Regions from separate parts of the Mesorhizobium sp. B2-3-15 genome, predicted to be linked through region 2. Evidence: riboswitches for the same ligand, from Rfam matches in the RefSeq annotation. Region 2 holds a riboswitch; each other region holds the start of a gene.
What was found. A riboswitch is a leader RNA that binds a small molecule or an ion and turns the genes downstream of it on or off. The one in region 2 is predicted to bind cobalamin.

Region 1 (7,629 bases), on a different contig from region 2:
GCGTCGACAAGGCGGCGATGCCCCTTGTCGTGGCGCTCCCAGGTCCGGCATTTGCCTGGCGCAGCAATTGCAGCGGCAGGTCCGTTCCGCCGATCGCCGCCGCGAGATCGTCGCTGGATCCATCGTCGACGATCACCACCAGCTCAGGCCGCACTGTCTGCGCCGCGACCGATCGCAGCGTCTCGGCGATGGTGCCGCTGGCGTTGAAGGCCGGTATGACGACGCCATAGCTCCGCATGCTACATGAAGCGCCAGTTGGCGAGTTCTTTGACATCGAAGATGCCTTCGATCCCGCGCAGTGAAGGGTCGGCCTTGCGCCGTTTCATCGATTTGTGGATGGCCCGCAAGAATTCCCGAAGGGATGTGTCGACCTGCTTCGTCATGTTGCCGGGATGACGTCGGTAGTAAAGCGATACGGTATCCGGCAGGACGAATCTGGGGCCGCTTTCAAAGGTGCGCAGCAGGTAGTCTGTGTCTTCGGCCTGGCCGAAGGCCTCGTCGAAGCCGCCGATCCGTTCGATGAGCTTACGCGAGAAAATGCCTGACGACAGATGAATTCCCCGCACGGTCATGAAATGGCTGCCGGGGCAGGGTTCCAGCAGATCGTCGTCGATGTGTTCGACCATCATCATCAGGGAATAGGTAAGCTCCAGAGCGGGGTCGGCGTCAAAGCATGCGATATCGGCCTTGAATCGTCCCGCAGGCGAGACATCATCCGAATCGAGGAACGACACGAGCTCCGTTTCCGGCGTGAGCAGTCTGAGACCAGCGTTGCGAGCCCGGGTCACGCCCATGTTCTCTTGCCGGAAAAGACGAATGCAGGGGTTCTCGGCCATCATCGAACGCACGGCCTCCGGCGACCCGTCGGTCGAGCCGTCGTCGATCACGATGATGTCGAGATCGGCGGCATCTTGCTGCCGCACGAGCGAGCGCAGCGCCGAGACGACATAGCGCTCGCGATTGTACACAGGCATGATCACGCTGAGCTTCACCGGGCGCCTCGTGTCAGGAAATCCTCGATCGTGCGGGCGATCTCTGCCGGGTCGATGCCGAGGGACAAACGGAAGCACGGCAGGTGGCGCGTCAATTCGCTGAAGAAGCGAAAGCCGCTTTCGCGCTCGCCCGGCATCTGGGCGATGCCGGACGGCGCCAAGGCAATCATGGCATCCCTGCGCGACACCGGCATAATCGAACTTGCTCCGCCTCCGCTGATATGTGGCACCACCAGCGCGACGATGTCCAGCATGGCGGGCACCGGCCGAGGCGCGATATCATGAATATGGAACGTGTGCTTGCCTTGCCAGTTCAGCGGGCCTTGCGCCGTTAGCCGCTGCCGCAGGCCCAGCCGGGCGAAACCTTCCGTGTCCTGCTTCAACGTCGAAAAAAGGGGGCGCGCGGTCACGCCGTCGGTGAGATCGATCAGCACATAGTCGTCGCCGACACTGTCGAGCCCGTTAAGCAGGCCGGCGGCGACGGTCCCCGATTTCCCGGCCCCGCCCGAGCCGGCAAGCAGAATACCGTTGCCGTCGATGCCAAGCGTGCCGGCATGCGTCAGCCGCATGCCGCGCGCGGCATATTCCCAGTGCAGGAAGGCGCGCAGCGGTGCTCCCGGCTCCCAGGGCGGAAAGGCATCGGCCGAGGCCATCAGCTGCACGCCGACGCGGCGGTGCGGATCGTAGACCTGCCAGAAATCCAGGTCGTGGAAATGGTGCCCGCGCAAACCGGCTTCGGCGAGCCGTTTGGCAAAACCGTGCTCGGTGAAATGGGCATCGCCCCAGTGCGCCGGCTCCGGGATGCCGTCAATGCCGGGATGCGCGATGAAGATGCGACCCGTGGACGGTGCCGGCTGATCATGCCCGGGCTCGACAAAAGCATGGCCCAATGCATCGGCAAGCACGCCGTGACCGAGATGCGCGGTCAGTTCAAGCCAGGGCAGGCGAACTTTTCGCGTGGTCGGATAGCGCGCGGCCGCGCCTTCAGCGGCGGCGATGAGATACCTGGCGTAATCCGGCAAGGTTTCGAGCGTGACGCGCGGCATCAATCGCCTTCCATCACGCTGCGGCCGCCCCGTCAGGAAGCCTGCTTGACCGCCGGCCAGCCGAGAGGTTCCTCGACCTCGTGGATGGGATCAACGACGATCAGGTCGGCGAGGTCGTCGTGAATGCTCACATTGAGCGGCTCGTTCGTGGCGGCAAGCTCGGCAGGCAAATCGCCCGGCAAAGGCTGCGCCGCCGCGTCCAAGCGCACCAGCAAACCCAATTCGAGCAATTGCGATATGAAGCGTTCGAGTTCGGCCTGGCCTATTGTCGAGCCGCCGGCGCTCAGCCCGACCAGAGCCTGGGCGTCCGCGCCGGATGAAAGCGCCTGCCATACCTTGCTGCCGGAATCGGAAAAGCCGAAATATTTGCCATTGGCAAGATTGAGCACCACGGCCTCGCCATCGAAAGATTCGAAAACGATATCCCGGCTCGCTACCGCATAGGCGTGGGAGTCATGCGTCATTGTTGCCCCGTCCTGCATTTCCTGCCCGCCAGCAGGACCGCTTCCACCAACAACGCCTGTAAACTTTCAGGTCTTCCTTGGCAAGGTAACCTTTGCCGGCAACGCGGGACCATTTCCGGGTTCAGTCGAAAGCCGGGCGGATCAAGCCTCGATTTCAAGCGGCGACAATGGCTTGGAACAACAGGCCAGGATGAAGCCATCATCGATCTCATGATCGAGGATGCCGCCATTGTGGCTCATCTCGACGCTGCCGGAGACTTTCTTCACTTTGCAAGTTCCGCACAGGCCGAATTCGCAGGCGGCCGGTATTCGCACACCCCAGGCGCGCGCCGTCTGCAGCACCGTCTGGCCGGCGACACAGTCGGCGTCGACATCCGAAAGCGCGAAGCGGATCGGCGTCGCGGCTTCGACGCAAATCGCCGCGCCGTCTTCAGCCGGCGAGGCAAACGGCGCTGGGATTTCCTCCATCGCCGGCGCGGCAAAGCTCTCCTGATGGTATTTTGCCATGTCGAACCCGGCGGCCTCCAGCATGCCGCGCACGGCGCGCATGAAAGGGTCGGGGCCGCAGCAGAAGATTTCGCGTTCGCGGAAATCGGGCGCCAGGAGCGGCAGCCGGATGGCGTCGATGCGGCCCATATGGCCGTACCAGCCCTCGCGGCTCGACCGCTCCTCGATCATGAAGCCGAGCGACAGGCCCGGCATATGGCCGCCGAGCAGTTCGAGTTCCTTGCGAAAGATGATCTCTTCCGGGCGCCGCGCGCAATTGACGAAGCCGACATCGGTCCATGGCGCGCAGTCGTTCAGCCAGCGCAGCATCGACATCATCGGCGTCACGCCCGAACCGGCCGAGATGAACAGGTATTTCGCCGCCGGGGGGCTGTGCAGCGAAAAGTCGCCGCCCGGTCCATAGGCCTTGACGTGCGAGCCGGGCGTCAGGTGATCGAACATCCAGCGTGTGCCGACGCTGCCCGCCTGCGCCTTCACCGTCACCGCGATCGAGAATGGCCGTGACGGCGATGATGACAGCGTGTAGGTGCGCATCAGCGGGCCGTCCGGTGTCGGCAATTCCAGCGTCACGAACTGGCCCGGCTTGTAGCGGAACCAGGTCTGGTTGTCGGAGCGGAAGGTGAAGGTCTTGACGTCGGGCGCCTCGTCGCTGACGCCGGTTACTTCCAGCACCTGCAGCCTGTCGTTCCACGGCGCCATCTGGTCGAGGTGGCGATAGAGGCCAAGATCAGTCATGGCGTTCATCCCTGCATACCTTTCATTTTGGGCGTGTCGTGATCCCAAAGCCGCTGCACAGTTTTGGCCGACATGCGCTAGGCGACACTGCGCAGAGCAGGCCGGCCGTCTTCGGAAAGCCGTGGGCCGATAAAGCGCGCGTACCAGTCGACGAACTGGATGACGCCGCCCTCGTGCAGCTCCGAATAGGGACCGGGCTCGTAGGCCGGCGACAGGATGCCGAAGGCATTTTCCTCGACGATGCGGCGGTCCTGGTCGTTGGTCTCGGTCCAGACATGGGTGAGTTCGGCGAGATCGTAGTCGACGCCTTCCACGGCATCCTTGTGGACCAGCCATTTGGTCGTAACCGCTGTTTCCGTGGCGCTGACCGGCAGCACGCGGAACGTCACCGCATGATCCACGAGGATATGGTTCCAGGTTGTCGGGTAGTGATAGTGCATCAGCGTGCCGATCCGGTCGGCCGAGACGCTGTCGGACAGGTTCTTCTTCACCGCCCGCTTGCCGGTCATCGTGTAGCTCTGGGCATCGCGCAGCAGCGGCGCGCGGGTGGCGCGGTATTGTCCGGCCGGGTCGATGCGAAACTTGCTGGGCAGGCCAACAGCTTCGCACTTCGCCCAGTGGGCCAGCATCTCCGGATCGCTGTCGGCGCCTTGCACGCCGGTCACGGTCGGCGCTTCCGGGAAGGTCTTGCACAGCTCAGGATGGTTGCCCGCGCAATGGTAGCATTCGCGGTTGTTTTCCCAGACCAGCTTCCAGTTGCCCTTCTCGATGATCGTGCTCTCGAAGGCGATCTTGGCCTCGCTCAGCCGGTGCGGCTGGAGATAGGGCTCGATCATCGCCCGCATCGGCGCGAAGTCGGCGGGCTCCTTGGCCAGGCAGATGAAGACATAGCCGGCGACGCTTTCGCAGGCGACCGGCTTGAGCCCGAACTGGCTCTTGTCGAACCCATCGGCCATCTGGCGGGCGAACAGCAGCCGGCCGTCGAGTTCGTAGGTCCACTGGTGATAGGGACACACCAGTTTGGCGGCCATACCCTTCTCGGTGTTGCAGACGCGGCTGCCGCGATGGCGGCAGGAATTGTGGAAAGCGTTGATCTTGCCCTGCTGATCGCGCACCAGCACGACCGGATAGTCGCCGATCTGCACGGTGATGAAGCTGCCCGGCTTGGGCAACTCGCAATCATGGCCGATGAACAGCCAGTCGCGATACCAGATCAGTTCCATGTCAAGCTTGAAGTAGTCCGGGTCGGTATAGAAGGGCTGTTCCAGCGAAAGGCCCTGTCTGCGGCCGTTTAAAAGCCTCAGCATGTCGTTGCGCGCGTCCATGTCCTGTCCTCATTTTCAAGGACTGAACTGGTGGTGATGGAGGAAGGACTGGGCGCAAGCCGGCGAAAGCCGGACAACACCATCCGCCCCTTGACCGCCCACCGCGATCAGTCGAGTTCTAGCGATCTCGGGCTGGTTTCCGGGCTCTGGAGTTGTCCTGGCGGACCATCGCGACACCTTCCCAAGCTTTCGCCCAGTGGTCTCCCGTTGCGACTTGAACTCCACCACCGTTGCGGGGGCAGCGCCGGAATCTGACCGGCTTCCCAATTCTCCGCTCCGTCGTCACGCAGCGGCACCTGAGATCGCTCGATCTAATCACGACAGGGTTTGCGACATCGGCACGAAAGCGACATCGCATCCATGCGGCGCGACACATACGCGGGATCGTCCCGGCGCAGTTGCAGCGGGGGAATCGCCTTTTCTCGCCAGGCGCGCGGGCACCGTTTTCGACCCTCAGCCGGGCCGGAAAAGGGTTAATGGTTTCGAAAAGTGACTATTAGCAGAGTCTAAAATCGAACCGAACGGTTCGTTTCTGTTGACGGTGCGTGCAGGATGGTGTGAACGCCCAGCCTTCCGACACAGTTGGTGATCGGGTCGTGATCTTAGACAACTATTTGATATCAAATGGAAAAATGAGACATGTAGAAGGCGTTGGTACAATTTCAAGTGGTGGAGTCATGGTCCACGCTGAACAACTTCGTGATTGGAAACGGCAAGGGGGCTCTCCCACATCGGGGCTGTCCGAACGACGCGATTTAATCCCAAGACACGCCGCTAGACGGACGGGAAAAATACTGGAGTACAAAAATGAAAAAGATCATTCTCACTGCCGCCGCCCTTCTGGCTATTTCCGGCAGCGCCTTCGCTAGCAGCGACCATTATGGTTCGAACGCCGCGACCCCCACGGCTACTGTCGACAGCTCCTACACCGCTTCGACCAAGAAGTCGGAGCCGGCTGCCCAGACGCCTGTGACGGGCGCCGACCACAACCTCTTCGGCAACAATTAATAGCCATCCCCGGCACGCGGCGGGTGACCCTGCCGCGCTGGTGGACCCTACAAATTCAGGAGTATTAAAATGAACAAGATCCTCATTGCTGCCGCTGCCGTTCTGGCTCTCTCCGGCAGCGCTTTCGCCGGCAGCGACAACTATGGCTCCAACGGCGCCAACCAGGCTGCTGCCGCTTCGACCGACAATTCGAACACCGCGTCGATCGGCAAGTCGGCTCCGGCCACCTCGGCGCCTGTCCAGCAGGGCAGCGACCGCAACCTCTTCGGCCACTAACGGCCATCCCACGGCCGGTAGGCTTTTGTCCGCCGGTCTGCGAGACTTCCAAAATTCAGGAGTACCTAAAATGAACAAGATCCTCATTGCCGCCGCCGCCGTTCTGGCCGTCTCCGGCAGCGCCTTCGCCGGCAGCGACAATTATGGCTCCAACGGCGTCAACCAGCCCACTGCTTCGTCGACTGTCAATGTCGATACGTCGCATACAGGTGCGATCCGCAACAGCGATTCGCCTGTCTACAAGCTGCTCAACTCGTCCGGCGACGTGCAGAAGCCGGCCCATCAGGGTGCCGATCGCAATCTCTTCGGCAACAACTAACCAGCCTGTGCAGACAAGAAGAGCGGCGGGCCAGGCCCGCCGCTTTTGTTCTTTGCATTACCGGACGGCCGTCTTCAGGCCGCCTTTGCTTCCGCTTCGTGGAGGGCAAAGGAGCGACCATCGGCATCGAAGATATGGAGATCGCCGGCATTGGCGGTCAGCCGCAGCGTCGAGCCGCGCTTGACCTCGACATTGCCCGGCAGCTTGGTCACCAGCGGCAGGTCGGCCCGGCCGATATCGACATAGACCAGCTGGACCTCGCCAAGCTGTTCGAGATAATCGACGGTCCCCTCGAACAGATAATCCGCACCGCTGGCGATCGCGAGATCTTCCGGCCGTACGCCGAAGCTGACCGCCGCTCCCTTTGCCGAAGCAGGTGTCGCGATCGGCACCGTCGCCTTGCGGCCGCCGACATGGCTGACGATGGTCGGACTGCCCGTCTTGTCGACCGTCGCCGGCAGGATGTTCATGGCCGGCGAGCCGATGAACTGGGCGACGAAGAGGTTGCCGGGGTTCTTGTAGAGTTCCATGGGCGTGCCGACCTGCTCGATGTGCCCGTCCTTCAGCACGACGATGCGGTCGGCCAGCGTCATCGCCTCGACCTGGTCGTGCGTGACGTAGATCATGGTCGTGTTGGGCATCGATTCCTTGAGCTTGGCGATCTCGATGCGCGTCGCGACGCGCAATGCGGCGTCAAGGTTCGACAGCGGTTCGTCGAACAGGAACACCTTCGGATTGCGCACGATGGCGCGGCCGATGGCGACGCGCTGCCGCTGGCCGCCCGACATCGCCTTGGGCAGACGGTCGAGATATTTGGTCAGCTGCAGGATCTCGGCGGCTTGCCGAACCCTTTTGTCGATCTCGGCCTTGCTTTCCCCACCGATCTTCATCGAGAAGGCCATGTTGTCGTAGACGGTCATGTGCGGGTAGAGGGCATAGGACTGGAACACCATGGCG
Region 2 (7,629 bases):
GCATTTTTCGTCCCTCAGACCGGCTTCTTGGTCGGCTTGGCGGCAGGCTGCTTGGTCTCCGGCGCCTTGAAGGCGCTGCCCGGTTCGGCCCGGTTCTTCGGCCCATTGCGTTGTTTTGGAGTCGCCTCGACTTCAGGAGCGGCCTTGTTGGCGTTGGCGGCCGAGTGAAGGGGTGGCGCAACGCTAGCCGCGTTCTCGGTGACCGGCGCGACCTTGGCCGGCGACGGCGTCTTCAACGTCGGGTTGGTCTCTGGCGCGGCGGTCTTCGGCCTGCTGGATTTCGACGGAGCAACCGGACCAGGCGCAGCTGAGGCGGCCGGTGCCGGCACAGGCGCAACGATGATCGCGTCGGGCGCTGCCTTCGCGGCCCTGGCCGCTTCCCGGGCTTCACGGTCGCGGGTCGACTTGAGGATCGCCTTTTCGCTCTTCAACGTGGTCAGGCCGGAGGCCGGCTCCGAGCCGGTGCGGCCGTTCTGCGGTCCCGGCGTCACCGAGGCGCCCTTGCCCGCATCGTAGAGATCGATGATTTCAGCCAGCCGTTCCGGTGTCAGATCCTCGAACGTATCCTTGAACACCATGACCATCGGCGCGTTGACGCAGGCGCCGAGGCACTCGACCTCTTCCCACGACAAGGTGCCCTTGTCGTTGGTGTGGAATTGGTCGTGATGGATCTTCGAGCGGCACACATCCATCAGCGCTTCCGAGCCGCGCAGCATGCAGGGCGTGGTACCGCAAACCTGGATGTGCGCACGGGTGCCGACGGGGTTCAACTGGTACTGCGTATAGAAGGTCGCGACCTCGAGGCCGCGGATACGCGGCATGCCGAGCATGTCGGAAATCGTCTCGATCGCCGCCTTGGTGACCCAGCCTTCCTGCTCCTGCGCTATCATCAGCAGGGGAATGATCGCCGACTGCTCGCGGCCCTTGGGATACTTCTTGATCCATTGCTTCGCCGCTGCCGCATTCGCCCGGTTGAAGGCGAAGGAGGCTGGCTGGACGCTGGCTTCTGCGAGACGGCGGACTGACATTTAGCGATCGACCTCACCAAACACGATGTCGAGGGAGCCGAGGACGGCGGTGACGTCGGCCAGCATGTGGCCGCGGCAGAGGAAGTCCATGGCTTGCAGATGCGCGAAACCGGGTGCGCGCAGCTTGCAGCGGTAGGGCTTGTTGGTGCCGTCGGAGACCAGGTAGACGCCGAACTCGCCCTTTGGCGCCTCGACCGCCGCATAGACTTCGCCGGCCGGGACGCGGTAGCCCTCGGTATAGAGCTTGAAGTGATGGATGAGCGCTTCCATCGAACGCTTCATCGCCTGGCGCTTGGGCGGCACCACCTTGCCGTCGAGGTTCGACACCGGGCCGGTGCTTTCCTTGCCGAGCAAGAGATCGATGCACTGGCGCATGATCCGTGCCGACTGGCGCATTTCTTCCATGCGCACGAGGTAGCGGTCGAAACAGTCACCATTCTTGCCGACAGGAATGTCGAAATCCATTTCCGAATAGCATTCATAGGGCTGCGACTTGCGCAGGTCCCACGGCGAGCCCGAACCACGGACCATGACGCCCGAAAAGCCCCAGGCCCAGGCATCGGCCAGCGAGACGATGCCGATGTCGACATTGCGCTGCTTGAAAATGCGGTTGCCGGTGAGCAGCCTGTCGAGATCGTCGAGCGATTTCAGGAAAGGGTCGATCCACTTGCCGATGTCCTCGACCAGCTGGCGCGGCAGGTCCTGGTGGACGCCGCCCGGACGGAAATAGGCCGCATGCATGCGCGAGCCCGAGGCGCGCTCATAGAACACCATCAGCTTTTCGCGCTCGACGAAGCCCCACAGCGGCGGCGTCAGCGCGCCGACGTCCATGGCTTGCGTCGTCACATTGAGGATGTGCGACATGATACGGCCGATTTCGCAATAGAGCACGCGGATCAGCTGGCCGCGCCTCGGCACCTCGATGCCGAGCAGGCGCTCGGCGGCCAGCGCGAAGGCGTGCTCCTGGTTCATCGGCGCGCAATAATCGAGCCGGTCGAGATAAGGCAGCGCCTGCAGATAGGTTTTTGCCTCGATCAGCTTCTCCGTACCGCGATGCAAGAGCCCGATATGCGGATCGACGCGGTCGACGACTTCGCCGTCCAACTCCAGCACGAGGCGCAAAACGCCGTGCGCGGCAGGGTGTTGAGGTCCGAAGTTGATGTTAAAGTTGCGGACGGAGGTTTCAGCCATTACTGCTTTGCCTTCTCATCCCCTGGCAGCACGTAATCCGTGCCTTCCCATGGGGACAGAAAATCGAAATTGCGGAATTCCTGCTTCAGTTCCACCGGCTCGTAGATGACGCGCTTGGCTTCGTCGTCGTAACGCACTTCGACGAAACCGGTGAGCGGGAAATCCTTGCGCAGCGGATGGCCTTCGAAACCGTAGTCGGTCAGCAGGCGGCGCAGGTCCGGGTGGCCCGAAAACAGCACGCCATAGAGATCGTAGGTTTCGCGCTCGAACCAGTCGGCGCCAGGATAGACGCCGGTGATCGAAGGCACCATCGTCTCCTCGTCGGTCTGCACCTTGATGCGAATGCGCACATTCTGCTTCGGCGAAAGCAGGTGATAGACGACGTCGAAGCGCTTGGCCCGCGACGGGTAGTCGGCACCGCAGACATCGATGATCGAGATGAACTGGCAGCGCGCATCGTCGCGCAGGAAGGTCATCACCTCGATCAGGTTTTGAGGCTCGACGTGAACGGTGAGCTCGCCATAGGCGAATACCGCATCGCCGAAGCGGCCAGGCAGCTTCTCGCCGAGATAGGTCGACAGTTCGCTTAAGGAGGCGGCCATGGATTTACCGTTCGATCGTGCCGGTGCGGCGGATCTTCTTCTGCAGCAGAAGAATGCCATAGAGCAGGGCTTCGGCGCTCGGCGGGCAGCCGGGCACATAGATGTCGACCGGCACGACGCGGTCGCAGCCGCGTACCACCGAATAGGAATAGTGATAGTAGCCGCCGCCATTGGCGCACGAGCCCATCGAGATGACGTAGCGCGGCTCCGGCATCTGGTCGTAGACCTTGCGCAGCGCCGGCGCCATCTTGTTGGTCAGCGTGCCGGCGACGATCATGATGTCGGACTGGCGCGGAGACGCGCGCGGCGCGACACCGAACCGCTCCGAATCGTAGCGCGGCATCGAGGTGTGGATCATCTCGACCGCGCAGCAAGCCAGACCGAAGGTCATGAACATCAGCGAGCCGCTGCGCGCCCAGGTGATCAGCGCCTCGGTCGAGGTGACCAGAAAACCCTTGTCGGCAAGCTCATTGTTGATTTCGAGGAAGAAGGGATCGTCCTCCCCTACCGGCCTGCCGGTGTTGGGGTCGATAATACCTTTGGGCTTCGGCGCGACGAGGGTGCCTGAACTGTCGTTCAATCCCATTCCAGCGCTCCTTTTTTCCATTCATAGGCAAAGCCGATGGTCAGCACTGCCAAAAACACCATCATTGACCAGAAACCGAGCATGCCGATCTTCGAGAAGGACACTGCCCAGGGGAAGAGGAAGGCAACTTCCAGGTCGAATATAATGAACAGGATCGACACCAGGTAGAAGCGGATGTCGAATTTCATGCGGGCATCGTCGAACGAGTTGAAACCGCACTCGTAGGCGGAAAGCTTTTCGGGATCGGGGTTGCGATACGCCACCAGGAACGGAGCCGCCAGCAGCGCCAGGCCGACGACCAGTGCCACGCCGATAAACAGGACGATGGGCAGGTACGAACTGAGAAGTGCGTTCATGCAGCGGCTTTCCGTTGGCGCCAATCCACTTTGACTACAGCACCGAACCTTAATGCGGAAGCGTGACAGATTAACCGCTGAACCGTTTTAAGGGGCCTATGCTGCAACGCGGCGAGGGTTAGCGCAGCACTTCCAGCGAAGCAAGTCAAACCTTGTTCAAAACACCGAGCTGGACGGCATTCCGGGAGAAACTGGTCCCATCCGCTCCTGTTTGATTTCCTTCGCTTTTTACTCCACTTTTATCTCCTGACAGGGTTGCCGCCAAAACCCTGCTAGCATGGACGGGAATCACGCCGGGCAATGACGCCAGACAGGTCCATCAGGGACGCATACGCATGAAGGAAAAGATCTCGCTTGCCGCCGCCCGGCGCATTGCCCTCGCCGCCCAGGGATTTCTCGATCCCCGCCCCGCCGGCACGCCGGACCGCCGCCATTTCGCCCGCGTTCTGTCCCGCACCGGCCTGTTGCAGATCGATTCCGTCAGTGCGGTGGTGCGCGCTCATTACATGCCGCTCTATTCGCGTCTCGGCCCCTATCCCCTCGCTTTGCTCGACAACGCCGCCGTAACGCGCAAGCGCACCGTCTTCGAATATTGGGCGCATGAAGCCTCGTTCCTGCCGGTCGGGACCTACCCACTGATGCGCTGGCGCATGCAGCGCGCCGAGCAAGGCGATGAAATGTATCTGGGGCTGGCCAAATGGGGCCGCGAGCACGCCGCCTATATAGAAGAGATCTACCGCGAGGTCGTCGCGCGCGGGCCGATCGCCGCTTCGGCGCTCGAAGGCCAGAAAGGCTCCGGTGGCTGGTGGGGTTGGAGCCATGCCAAGCACGCCTTCGAATGGCTGTTCTGGGCCGGGCGCATCACCACCGCGCACCGGCGCGGCTTCGAGCGCTTTTACGACCTGCCGGAGCGCGTGCTGCCGCAGGCGATCCTCGATCTGCCGGTACCGACACCTGAGGACGCGCACCGCGAATTGCTGCGCATTTCCGCCCGTGCCCATGGCGTGGCGACATCAGGCGACCTGCGCGATTATTTTCGGCTCTCGCCGGCCGACATGAAAGGCCGGCTGGAGGAACTGGTCGAACTCGGCGACTTGCTGCCGGTCCGTGTCGAGGGCTGGGACAAGCCGGCTTACCTTCACAAGGACGCCCGTATCCCGCGCAAGATCGAGGCCCGCGCTCTGCTGGCGCCGTTCGATCCGGTCGTCTTCGAGCATTCGCGCTCGGAGCGGCTGTTCGACTTCCATTACCGCATCGAAATCTACACGCCGGCCGACAAGCGCCAATACGGCTACTATGTCCTGCCTTTCCTGCTCGGCGACAGGATCGTGGCGCGCGTCGACCTCAAGGCTGACCGGCCGGCCAGTGTCCTGCGTGTCCATGCGGCCTATGCGCAGGCCAACGCACCGGCGGAGACTGCGGCTCAACTCTTCGAGGAATTGAAGCAGATGCAGGGCTGGCTTGGCCTCGAGCGCATGGAAATAACGCCTGCCGGCGATCTCGGCCCGGCGCTGTCCGACATCGCGGTGTCGTAAGCTCGCGTTGACACCGCTGCCCGCAAGAGCCTAAATCCCATCCAGACGGTCTCCTCTCGGCAAAGGGAGGAGCCAAGAGGGAATGCGGTGCGGGATTGAAGATCCCAAATCCGCGGCTGTCCCCGCAACTGTGAGCGAAGAGCCAAGGCCGAAAGCCACTGGGATTGTCCCGGGAAGGCGGCTACCCAAGGCGATGACCCGCGAGCCAGGAGACCTGCCGTCTGGAATGCAAGAATCCGATCGCCTGGCGGGTTTTCCGGGCAAGGAGCCTGATGTGGATCGCGACAGCAGTTTTTCGGCTGAAACAACCGACATTTCGTCCGGCGGGGATCATCCCCTGGCCGGCATCACGGTCATCGTCTGCGCTTCCTGTCGCGACGAGACCGGCTCCGATGCCCATCCCCGGGCCGGCGAACTTTTGGCCGAAGATACGCGCCAAGCCGCCTCGGGCGAGAACATTCGCATCCGCACGGTCGAATGCCTCGGCAATTGCAAGCGCCGGCTGAGCGCCGCGGTCCTGCGCGACGGCTGCTGGAGCTATGTGTTCGGCGATCTAACCACGACCAGCGGCGCCGATCTCGTCACCGGCGCGAAACTCTTCGCCACCTCGAGCGACGGCCTCATTCCCTGGCGGGGCAGGCCCGATAGCCTCAAGCGCGGCCTCGTTGCCCGCATCCCTCCCCTCGACATGCTGAAAGACTGATCATGACAACATCTCTGTCCCGCGTTCCCTGCACCGTCGTCACCGGCTTCCTCGGCGCCGGCAAGACGACACTGGTCCGCCATCTCCTGGAAAATGCCGGCGGCAAGCGGATTGCCATCATCGTCAACGAGTTCGGCGACATCGGCATCGACGGCGAGATCCTCAAGGGATGCGGCATCGACACCTGCCCAGAGGAAAACATCGTCGAACTGGCCAATGGCTGTATCTGCTGCACCGTGGCCGATGATTTCGTGCCGGCGCTCGACCAGATCCTGTCGCTGACGCCTAAGGTCGACCATATCCTGATCGAAACCTCGGGCCTCGCCCTGCCCAAGCCGCTGGTCCAGGCTTTCCAGTGGCCGACGGTGAAGAGCCGCGTAACGGTCGATGGCGTCATCGCCGTGGTCGACGGTCCCGCACTGGCGGAAGGCCGCGTCGCCAATGACATGGACGCCCTGCAGGCGCAGCGCGCGCAGGACGAGAGCCTCGACCATGACGACCCCGTCGAGGAAGTGTTCGAGGACCAGATTGCCTGCGCCGACCTGATCATCCTGTCGAAGAGCGACTTGATGGATGCCGCCGGTTCAGCCCGCGCCAACGCCATTATCAACGAACACTCCGCCCGCGCCGTAAAGATCGTGCCGACGTCTCATGGCAAGGTCGATCCCTCGGTGCTGCTCGGGCTCGGTCTCGCCGTCGAGGACGACATCGAGAACCGCAAGTCCCACCATGACGGCGCATTCGACCATGAGCATGACGACTTCGACACGTTCATCGTCGACATTCCCTCGATCGCCAATCCCGGCGAGCTGGCAAAGCGCGTCGCCGCGGCCGCCGAACAGGAAAACGTGCTGCGCGTGAAAGGCTTCGTCGAGGTCGGCGGCAAACCTATGCGGCTCCTGCTGCAAGCCGTCGGCCCGCGCGTCAATCATTACTATGACCGCGCCTGGACCGCTGGGGACGACCGTCGCTCGCGCCTCGTCGTCATTGGCCTCAAGGGGCTGAACCGCCCGGCGATCGAACGTATCCTCGCCGGCTGATTTTCAGGCCCGGGCCGCGATGCACATCCTCACCACGACCTCCGCCTCGCTCGACGATCTCGCCGAGCCTGTCGATCTCAGGCAGGTGCCGGCGGATATCGTGGCCCTGTCCTTCACCGACAGCGATCTCGCCGGACTGGCTGCGGCGTGGAAGGCCGATGCCGGTCGCCTGCCCTCGATGCGGCTGGCCGCACTGCGCGACCTGCGCCATCCCATGTCCGTCGACCTCTGGATAGACAGCGTCGCCCGCCACGCCAAAATCATCCTGGTGCGCATCCTCGGCGGCTACGACTGGTGGCGCTATGGCTGCGACCAACTGGCGGTGATTGCCCGCGAACGCGGCATCAAACTGGCGCTGCTTCCCGGTGAAAGCCATGACGAGGATCTCAGGCTGATCGAAGCCTCGACGCTGCCGCGCGCCGAACTGGACGGCCTGCTCGGCTATTTCCGCGAGGGCGGCCCGGCCAATATGGGCGCGCTGGTGCACAGGCTGGCAGGCTTGGCTGGACAGGATGCGCCCGTCGCCAACCCGGTCAGCGTGCCGAAGGCCGGTTACTATCAGGCTGGATTGGGGGTCGCGGAGGAGCC
Region 3 (7,629 bases), on a different contig from region 2:
GTCGAATGCCAATGCCTGCGTCGGTTCAATGACCGATCATCTGACAGCGCTGCAGCGGGAAGGGGTGGTCGTCCCCGGCGTCGACCCGGAGTCGGCAGCGCGGCTGATCAATGGGGCGAGCAGCCAGGCCGCGCAGCGCATCGCCAATTCGCAAGATCCCGAAGCGACATCGAAGATGGTGGTGGCCGCGTTCAAGCAATTGCTCGAAGGCCTGCTGAAAAAGCCGGAAGCGCTTTCAAGATGAACCACCATGGCAGTCCCGCCACTGCCTGCAATTGACAATAGCCGGTTTGAGCGCATCCTCCGCAGCCATCTCTGAGGGGAGATTCGGGCATGTGGGATTTCGATATCGGCAGGTCGGTGTCCATCATGATGCGGACCTGGCCTTTCATTGTCTTTCGCATGATCATCTATTTTGGGATCACCCTGGCCTACATCGTGGCCACCGGCACCGGCGCCTCCGTCGGCTATGGCGTCGGCCATATTTCCACCGATCCCGACGGACCATTGTCTTTTGCGATGTGGGGCGGCGTGGTCGGTTTCGGCATCGTCTCGATCGCCGTCTACTGGATCCGCGAATACATTCTCTACGTCGTCAAGGCGGGCCATATCGCCGTCATGGTGCATCTGATCGACGGCAATGATATTCCCCACGGCCAGAACCAGATCGCCTACGCGAAAGAGGTCGTGACCGAGCGTTTTGCCGAGGCCAACATCCTTTTCGTCGTCGACCAATTGGTCAAGGGCGCCATACGCGCCATCACCGGCCTGCTCGGCGGCATCGCGGCCTTCCTGCCCATTCCTGGCCTGAGCGGCCTGGTTTCGTTCCTCAACACGGTGATTCGCCTGTCGCTGACCTATGTCGACGAGATCATTCTCGGCTACAACATCCGCATCAGTTCGTCCTCGCCGTTCGAAACCGCGCGCCAAGGCGTTGTGCTCTACGCCCAGAACGGCAAGACCATGGTCAAGAATGCCGTCTGGCTAGGGGTCATCATGTGGGGCGTGTCGTTCGTGATTTTCCTGCTGATGCTGGCTCCGGCAGCCGCTATTCTTTACGTCATGCCCGGGCAGCTCGCCGGCTGGGCTTTCGTGCTGGCAATCGTCTTTGCCTGGGCTTTCAAGGCGGCCTTCATTGAGCCGTTCGCCATTGCCTGCCTGATGCAGGTCTATTTCAAGACCATCGAGGGTCAGGTGCCCGATGCCGCCTGGGACGCCAGGCTGGCCGAAGCCTCGTCGAAGTTCAGGGAACTCAAGGACAAGGCGCTCTCCACTTTCGGCGGTTCGCGCTGGGGCACTGCCGGCGCGACGAGCTGATCAACCGGCCTCGCCGGCGCACCGGCGACGGTGCCGAGGCGCGCCACTGCTGATTTGAGCGGCGCTTCGCCTTGCCCGCGAAAAGTCTCGCTCATGATAAGCTCGGGCAACGGCAGCCGCCGGCCCCAGCCGTGTGTTTCGAGATCCGGCTTCGGTGCGAACTCGGAAACACGGCCGACGCAGAGATAGGCGATCGGTGTCACCTGGTCGGGAATGGCCAGCAAGCTTTTCAGCGCTTGCGCCTCGATGATGCTGACCCAGCCGACGCCAACGCCTTCGGCGCGTGCCGCCAGCCAGAAATTCTGCACCGCGCAGACCGTGCTGTAGAGATCCATCTCCGGATTGTGCCAGCGCCCCAGCGGCGAGCCTTTCGAGCGTTCGCGGTCGCAGGTGATGCAGATGTTGAGAGCGCTTTCGCAAATGCCTTCGAGCTTGAGCTTGCGGTAGAGCGCCTGCCGTTCTGCCTCGATTTCAGGCAGTTCCCGTTCTCGCGCGGCCAGGAACAGGTCGCGCACTTCCGCCCGCCGCGCGGCATCGCGAATGACGATGAAATTCCAAGGTTGCATGAAGCCGACCGACGGCGCGTGGTGGGCGGCAAGCAGCAGCCGCGCCAGCACCTCGTCGTCGATGGCCTCCGATGTAAAATGGCTGCGGACGTCGCGCCGCGTGAAGATGGCGCGGTAAACAGCGTCGCGCGCAATCTGGTCAAATCCATCGCCCATTGGAGTGGTCATAGCTTCCGGCATCGCTTGTCCCCTTGCGATTGCAATCGATGTCATCCGCCTGACCATGCGGATGACGATGCCTGCCAGGCCGGTCTTCTGGCTCGGGATCAACCCGCGTCCGGTGCCTTCCCGTCATCGACAGTGGCATTTACCGGCGCGGTCCCCCTCACAGCGTTGGGCACGCCACGGAGTTCAACCGTGTTCCCGATTCTCCCGCCAGGGCATTTGCAGCCAAGTGGAATCACTTGGCGTCGCAAAATGCGGCTAAAACAAACAGCCCGGCGGGCACCAGGCAGTGGTTGCGACCTTACGCCGAAGGGCCGGCGCCGCCAATGCCCGCAGCGACATGAATGGACGCAGGTTCGATTTTCCCCAGCGATCAAGCCGCAACGCATGGCCATCACGACGCCGGGGCACTAGATAGGGGGCATGGCCACCCGTCTCTACACGCACCCGATCTTTCTCGAACACATCACGCCGCCCGGTCACCCCGAGCGGCCCGACCGCCTGCGCGCCATCGAGCGCGTGCTCGACGACGAAGCTTTTGCCACGCTTGACCGCGTCGAGGCACCGCACGGCGACGAGGCGACCATCCTCTACGCGCATCCCGCCGATTTCGTCGCGCGTGTCCGCGCCGCCATCCCCGACGAAGGCATTGCCCGCATCGACGCCGACACCACCGCCAGCCCGAAAAGCTGGCAAGCGGTGATTACGGCGATCGGTGCCGCCAATGCTGCCGTCGACGACGTCTTTGCGGGCCGCGCCGACAACGTTTTCGTCGCCGCCCGTCCGCCCGGCCACCATGCCGAAAAGACCACGGCCATGGGCTTCTGCTTCTTCAACACGGCGGCAATCGCAGCGCGCCATGCGCAGAAGAAGCACGGCGCCGAGCGTGTCGCGGTCGTCGACTGGGACGTGCACCACGGCAACGGCACGCAGGATATTTTCTGGGACGATCCCTCGGTGCTCTATTGCTCGACGCACCAGATGCCGCTTTATCCCGGCACGGGCGCGAAGAGTGAGACCGGCGCCGGCAACATCGTCAATGCGCCGCTGGCGCCTCGGACGGGCAGCGAGGTGTTTCGCGATGCGTTCCTGTCGCGCGTGCTGCCGGCACTCGACAATTTCGCGCCGGATCTGATTATCGTTTCGGCCGGCTTCGACGCGCACCATCGCGACCCGCTGGCGGAAATCAATCTGACCGAGGACGATTTCGACTGGGCGACCGGCCAGCTGATGCAGCGCGCCGCAATCCACGGCGGCAACCGGCTCGTCAGCCTGCTCGAGGGCGGCTACGATCTGCAGGGATTGGCATTTTCGGTCGCCGCCCATGTCGGGCGACTGATGAAAGGATGAATGATGACCGGTGAGATCAACGAAGACGTCAAGGCGATGAGCTTTGAACAGGCACTCGACGCACTGGAGAAGATCGTCGATGATCTGGAGCGTGGCGACGTGCCGCTCGACCAGTCGATCCGGATTTACGAGCGGGGCGAGGCGCTGAAGGTCCATTGCGACCGGCTGCTGAAGGCCGCCGAGGACAAGGTCGAGAAGATCAGGCTGTCGCGCGACGGCAAGCCGGTTGGAACCGAGCCGCTCGACGCGGACTGAGGTCCGGAGCAGCCTACCGGTTTTTGGACACGATCATCATTGAGGATACAGTTCGTCCCGATTGAAACGGACAAGAGGAGATACGGAAGCGATGTGCAGAAACATCAAGACCCTGTTCAATTTTGATCCGCCGGCAACCAACGACGAAGTCCGCGACGCGGCACTGCAGTTTGTCCGCAAGCTGAGCGGCACAACGCGGCCTTCTGCCAAGAACCAGCATGCGTTCGATCATGCCGTCGAAGCCATCGCGGCATCCGCACGCGAATTGCTCGATTCCCTCGAAACCCACCAGCATCCGCGCAATCGCGAAGAGGTGGCGGCCAAATTAAAAGCAAAAGCGGCGATCCGGTTCGCCTGATATGCCCAAGCGACCATTGACCGCTGACGAGGAGAGTTCATGAGCTTCTTCCCCGGCAAGGACCCTGAGGCCGGCGATGCCTTCGCCAGCGACCAGATCGAGTTGATGGTTATCCCCAACGCCAAGGACATTGGCGGTTTCGAGGTGCGTCGCGCCTTGCCGACAGCCAAGCGGCGCCTGGTCGGGCCGTTCATCTTCTTCGATCGAATGGGCCCCGCGATCATGCGTGCCGGCCAGGCGCTCGATGTCCGTCCCCACCCGCATATCGGCCTGTCGACCGTGACCTATCTGTTCGACGGCAAGATCAGGCACCGCGATTCGCTCGGCACCGAAATGGTCATTCAACCCGGCGACGTGAACCTGATGACGGCCGGTCGCGGCATCGTCCACTCCGAACGCACGCCGCAGGAATTGCGCGGCGCGCCGATGTCGATCTCCGGCCTGCAGACCTGGTTGGCTCTGCCGGACGGCAAGGAAGAGGTGGCACCGGTGTTCGAGAACACAGCGGCGCTGCGGCTTCCCGAAATCGACGCCGAAGGCGTCAGCGGCCGCGTCGTCATCGGCGATTTCCAGGGGTTGCGGTCTCCGGTGCGGGCCGATTCCGAAACACTCTATGCAGATTTGCGGCTGGCGCCTGGCGCCAGCGTCAAAATCCCGCGCGATGCCGAGGAGCGCGCCATCTACACGCTGGAGGGCGAGGTTTCGATTTCGGGTGATGCCTTTCCAGCGGAACGGCTGCTGGTGTTCCGGCCCGGCGACGAGATCATCATATCGTCATCGATGGGTGCGCATTTCATGCTGTTCGGCGGCGCGTCTCTCGGTTCGAAGCGCTACATCTGGTGGAATTTCGTTTCCTCGTCCAAGGAGCGCATCGAGCAGGCCAAGCAGGAATGGAAGACCGGCCGCTTCGATATCGTTCCTGGCGATGAGAAAGAATTCATCCCGCTGCCGGAAGGCTGAGAAGATCGTGAGGGGCTGACCGTCCGCGTCAGCGACACGCATTTACTTTCGCCGGCCGGCGGCCTATCCGCCGATGAACAGAAAGTCTGGGCCCAACGTGAACGCAACGCCGCATACGCCGCTTCTCGATAGGGTTCGCGTCCCGGCCGACCTGCGCACGCTGGCCGAGAGCGACTTGCCGCAACTGGCATCAGAGCTTCGCCTCGAACTGATCGACGCGGTGTCGCGCACCGGCGGCCATCTCGGAGCCGGGCTGGGCGTGGTCGAACTGACCGTGGCGCTGCACTATGTCTTCAACACACCCGATGACCGGCTGATCTGGGATGTCGGCCACCAGGCCTATCCACACAAGATACTGACCGGCCGTCGCGACCGCATCCGCACCTTGCGCCAGGAAGGCGGGTTGTCGGGCTTCACCCGCCGAGCCGAGAGCGAATACGACCCGTTCGGCGCCGCCCACTCCTCGACATCGATATCGGCCGGCCTCGGCATGGCCGCCGCCCGCGACCTCTCAGGCGGGCGCAACAATGTCATCTCCGTCATCGGCGACGGCGCCATGTCGGCCGGCATGGCTTATGAGGCGATGAACAATGCCGGCGCGCTCGATGCGCGCCTCATCGTCATCCTCAACGACAATGACATGTCGATCGCCCCGCCAACCGGCGCCATGAGCGCCTATCTGGCGCGTCTGGCTTCCGGCAAGGCCTATGTCGGCCTGCGCGACTTTGGCAAGAAGCTGACCTCCTATCTAGGCAAGCGGGCCGATCGAGCCATCACCCGCGCGGTCGAGCATGCGCGCGGTTACGTCACCGGCGGCACCTTGTTCGAGGAACTCGGCTTCTATCACATCGGCCCGATTGACGGTCACAATCTGGAGCATCTCATCCCGGTCCTGAAAAATGTCCGTGACAACGGCAAGGGTCCGGTGCTGATCCATGTCGTCACCCAGAAGGGCAAGGGCTACGCGCCGGCGGAAGCGGCCGCCGACAAGTATCATGGCGTCAACAAATTCGACGTCATCACCGGCGCACAGGCCAAGGCGCCGGCCAATGCACCGGCCTACACCAAGGTGTTTGCCGAAAGCCTGATCCAGGAGGGCCGCGAGGACGACCGCATCGTCGCCGTCACCGCCGCCATGCCGGGCGGCACCGGCCTCGACCTGTTCGGCGAGGTGTTTCCGTCAAGGACTTTCGACGTCGGCATTGCCGAGCAGCATGCGGTGACCTTCGCCGCCGGCCTGGCGACGGAAGGCTACAAGCCCTTCGCCGCGATCTATTCGACCTTCCTGCAGCGTGCCTACGATCAGGTCGTCCATGACGTCGCGATCCAGAAACTGCCGGTGCGTTTCCCCATCGATCGCGCCGGCTTTGTCGGCGCCGACGGTGCCACCCATTGCGGCGCGTTCGACACCACCTTCCTGGCAAGCCTGCCGGGCTTCGTCGTAATGGCCGCGGCCGACGAGGCGGAATTGCGTCACATGGTGCGCACCGCCGCCAGCTATGACGACGGGCCGATCGCCTTCCGCTATCCGCGCGGCAACGGCGTCGGCGTCGACATGCCCGAGCGCGGCTCTGTTCTGGAGATCGGCAAAGGCCGCGTCGTCCGGGAAGGCAGCAAGGTTGCCCTCCTGTCCTTCGGCACAAGGCTGCAGGATTGCCTCATCGCGGCCGAGGAACTCGGCGCGGCCGGGCTTTCCACCACGGTCGCCGATGCCCGTTTCGCCAAGCCGCTCGACCAGGATCTGATCCGGCGGCTGGCCCGCTCGCATGAGGTTCTGGTGACGGTGGAGGAGGGCGCAATTGGCGGCTTCGCCAGCCATGTGCTGCAATTCCTCGCCCATGAAGGACTGCTCGAAAGCGGCCTGAAGGTACGCCCGCTGGTGCTGCCGGATGACTTCACCGACCACGCCAAGCCAGAGAAGATGTATGCCGATGCTGGCCTCGACGTCGCCGGAATCGTGCGCACCGTATTCACCGCGCTCGGTCATACGGTCCGCGCCCAGCGCGCCTGAATCAAAACCTCAACAGCTTGAATCAGTTTGCCGGCTCGATTTTATAAGGCATTGTTAACGTTGCCGTTTGGCGTTTTGCTTACCCTGTCCCTTGGCCGTTTTTCAACGCCGCCCTGCTAGATCACAGCCAGGCAGGGAGACAACGAGAATGAAGACGCTTCTGTGCGGCGCGGCCTTCTTGGCGGTGATGGTCGTACCGGCTGCCGCCGAAACGCCCTACGACCGCAATCTCGAAAAGGCGGCGATAGGCATTGTCGCCGGCAAGATGGGCGATATCCGCGGCGGCTTTTCCTACAAGCAAATTCCGCAGCTTGTGGTGCCGCCGGATCCTTCGCCTGTATCACCTGTTGCGACCGGGCATGCGCGTGAGCAGGCTTCAGGCGGTCGAGACGACGGTTTGTCTCCAGCCATCGAGCGCCAGGCTCCGCGAACCATCTTCTAAAACCACATGTCGCGTACGCAGCGGCCGTCGCGCGGCAGATCGTCGTACGTGTCGAGACCATCGAAATGGTCGATCGGCAGATCGGCCACGGCCTCGGGGGGCGCCAGCCGGACATTGACGGCCATGCGTCTTCGACCCGAGGCGCTGGCGCGCAGTCCGCGCCAGCCGAGCACGCAGGCGCAACGCGGGCAGAACAGGATCTCGA

Region 1: it holds a riboswitch for cobalamin, as region 2 does, so the genes downstream of both, FJ954_RS00700 (aromatic ring-hydroxylating dioxygenase subunit alpha) here and FJ954_RS07900 (DUF1636 family protein) in region 2, are expected to answer to the same signal.
Region 3: it holds a riboswitch for cobalamin, as region 2 does, so the genes downstream of both, bluB (5,6-dimethylbenzimidazole synthase) here and FJ954_RS07900 (DUF1636 family protein) in region 2, are expected to answer to the same signal.

The regions. Positions count from the first base shown of each region.
Region 1 is NZ_VFVO01000001.1:146,214-153,842, reverse strand. It holds gene FJ954_RS00725 (glycosyltransferase family A protein) at 1-238, opposite strand, end outside; gene FJ954_RS00720 (glycosyltransferase family A protein) at 240-992, opposite strand; gene FJ954_RS00715 (serine kinase) at 989-2,038, opposite strand; gene FJ954_RS00710 (PqqD family peptide modification chaperone) at 2,071-2,502, opposite strand; gene FJ954_RS00705 (hybrid-cluster NAD(P)-dependent oxidoreductase) at 2,644-3,744, opposite strand; gene FJ954_RS00700 (aromatic ring-hydroxylating dioxygenase subunit alpha) at 3,822-5,069, opposite strand; cobalamin riboswitch at 5,182-5,384, opposite strand; gene FJ954_RS00695 (DUF680 domain-containing protein) at 5,877-6,077, shown strand; gene FJ954_RS00690 (DUF680 domain-containing protein) at 6,147-6,353, shown strand; gene FJ954_RS00685 (DUF680 domain-containing protein) at 6,424-6,672, shown strand; gene ugpC (sn-glycerol-3-phosphate ABC transporter ATP-binding protein UgpC) at 6,747-7,629, opposite strand, start outside.
Region 2 is NZ_VFVO01000003.1:148,540-156,168, reverse strand. It holds gene nuoF (NADH-quinone oxidoreductase subunit NuoF) at 1-4, opposite strand, end outside; partial or broken gene nuoE (NADH-quinone oxidoreductase subunit NuoE) at 27-1,028, opposite strand; gene FJ954_RS07925 (NADH-quinone oxidoreductase subunit D) at 1,029-2,219, opposite strand; gene FJ954_RS07920 (NADH-quinone oxidoreductase subunit C) at 2,219-2,821, opposite strand; gene FJ954_RS07915 (NADH-quinone oxidoreductase subunit B) at 2,826-3,407, opposite strand; gene FJ954_RS07910 (NADH-quinone oxidoreductase subunit A) at 3,398-3,763, opposite strand; gene FJ954_RS07905 (winged helix-turn-helix domain-containing protein) at 4,099-5,298, shown strand; cobalamin riboswitch at 5,328-5,535, shown strand; gene FJ954_RS07900 (DUF1636 family protein) at 5,573-6,001, shown strand; gene cobW (cobalamin biosynthesis protein CobW) at 6,004-7,041, shown strand; gene cobN (cobaltochelatase subunit CobN) at 7,061-7,629, shown strand, end outside.
Region 3 is NZ_VFVO01000005.1:44,727-52,355, reverse strand. It holds gene FJ954_RS11895 (TetR/AcrR family transcriptional regulator) at 1-244, shown strand, start outside; gene FJ954_RS11890 (hypothetical protein) at 334-1,317, shown strand; partial or broken gene bluB (5,6-dimethylbenzimidazole synthase) at 1,434-2,039, opposite strand; cobalamin riboswitch at 2,111-2,293, opposite strand; gene FJ954_RS11880 (histone deacetylase family protein) at 2,472-3,398, shown strand; gene FJ954_RS11875 (exodeoxyribonuclease VII small subunit) at 3,402-3,653, shown strand; gene FJ954_RS11870 (DUF2277 domain-containing protein) at 3,745-4,011, shown strand; gene FJ954_RS11865 (pirin family protein) at 4,051-4,971, shown strand; gene dxs (1-deoxy-D-xylulose-5-phosphate synthase) at 5,045-6,982, shown strand; gene FJ954_RS11855 (hypothetical protein) at 7,131-7,424, shown strand; gene FJ954_RS11850 (GFA family protein) at 7,421-7,629, opposite strand, start outside.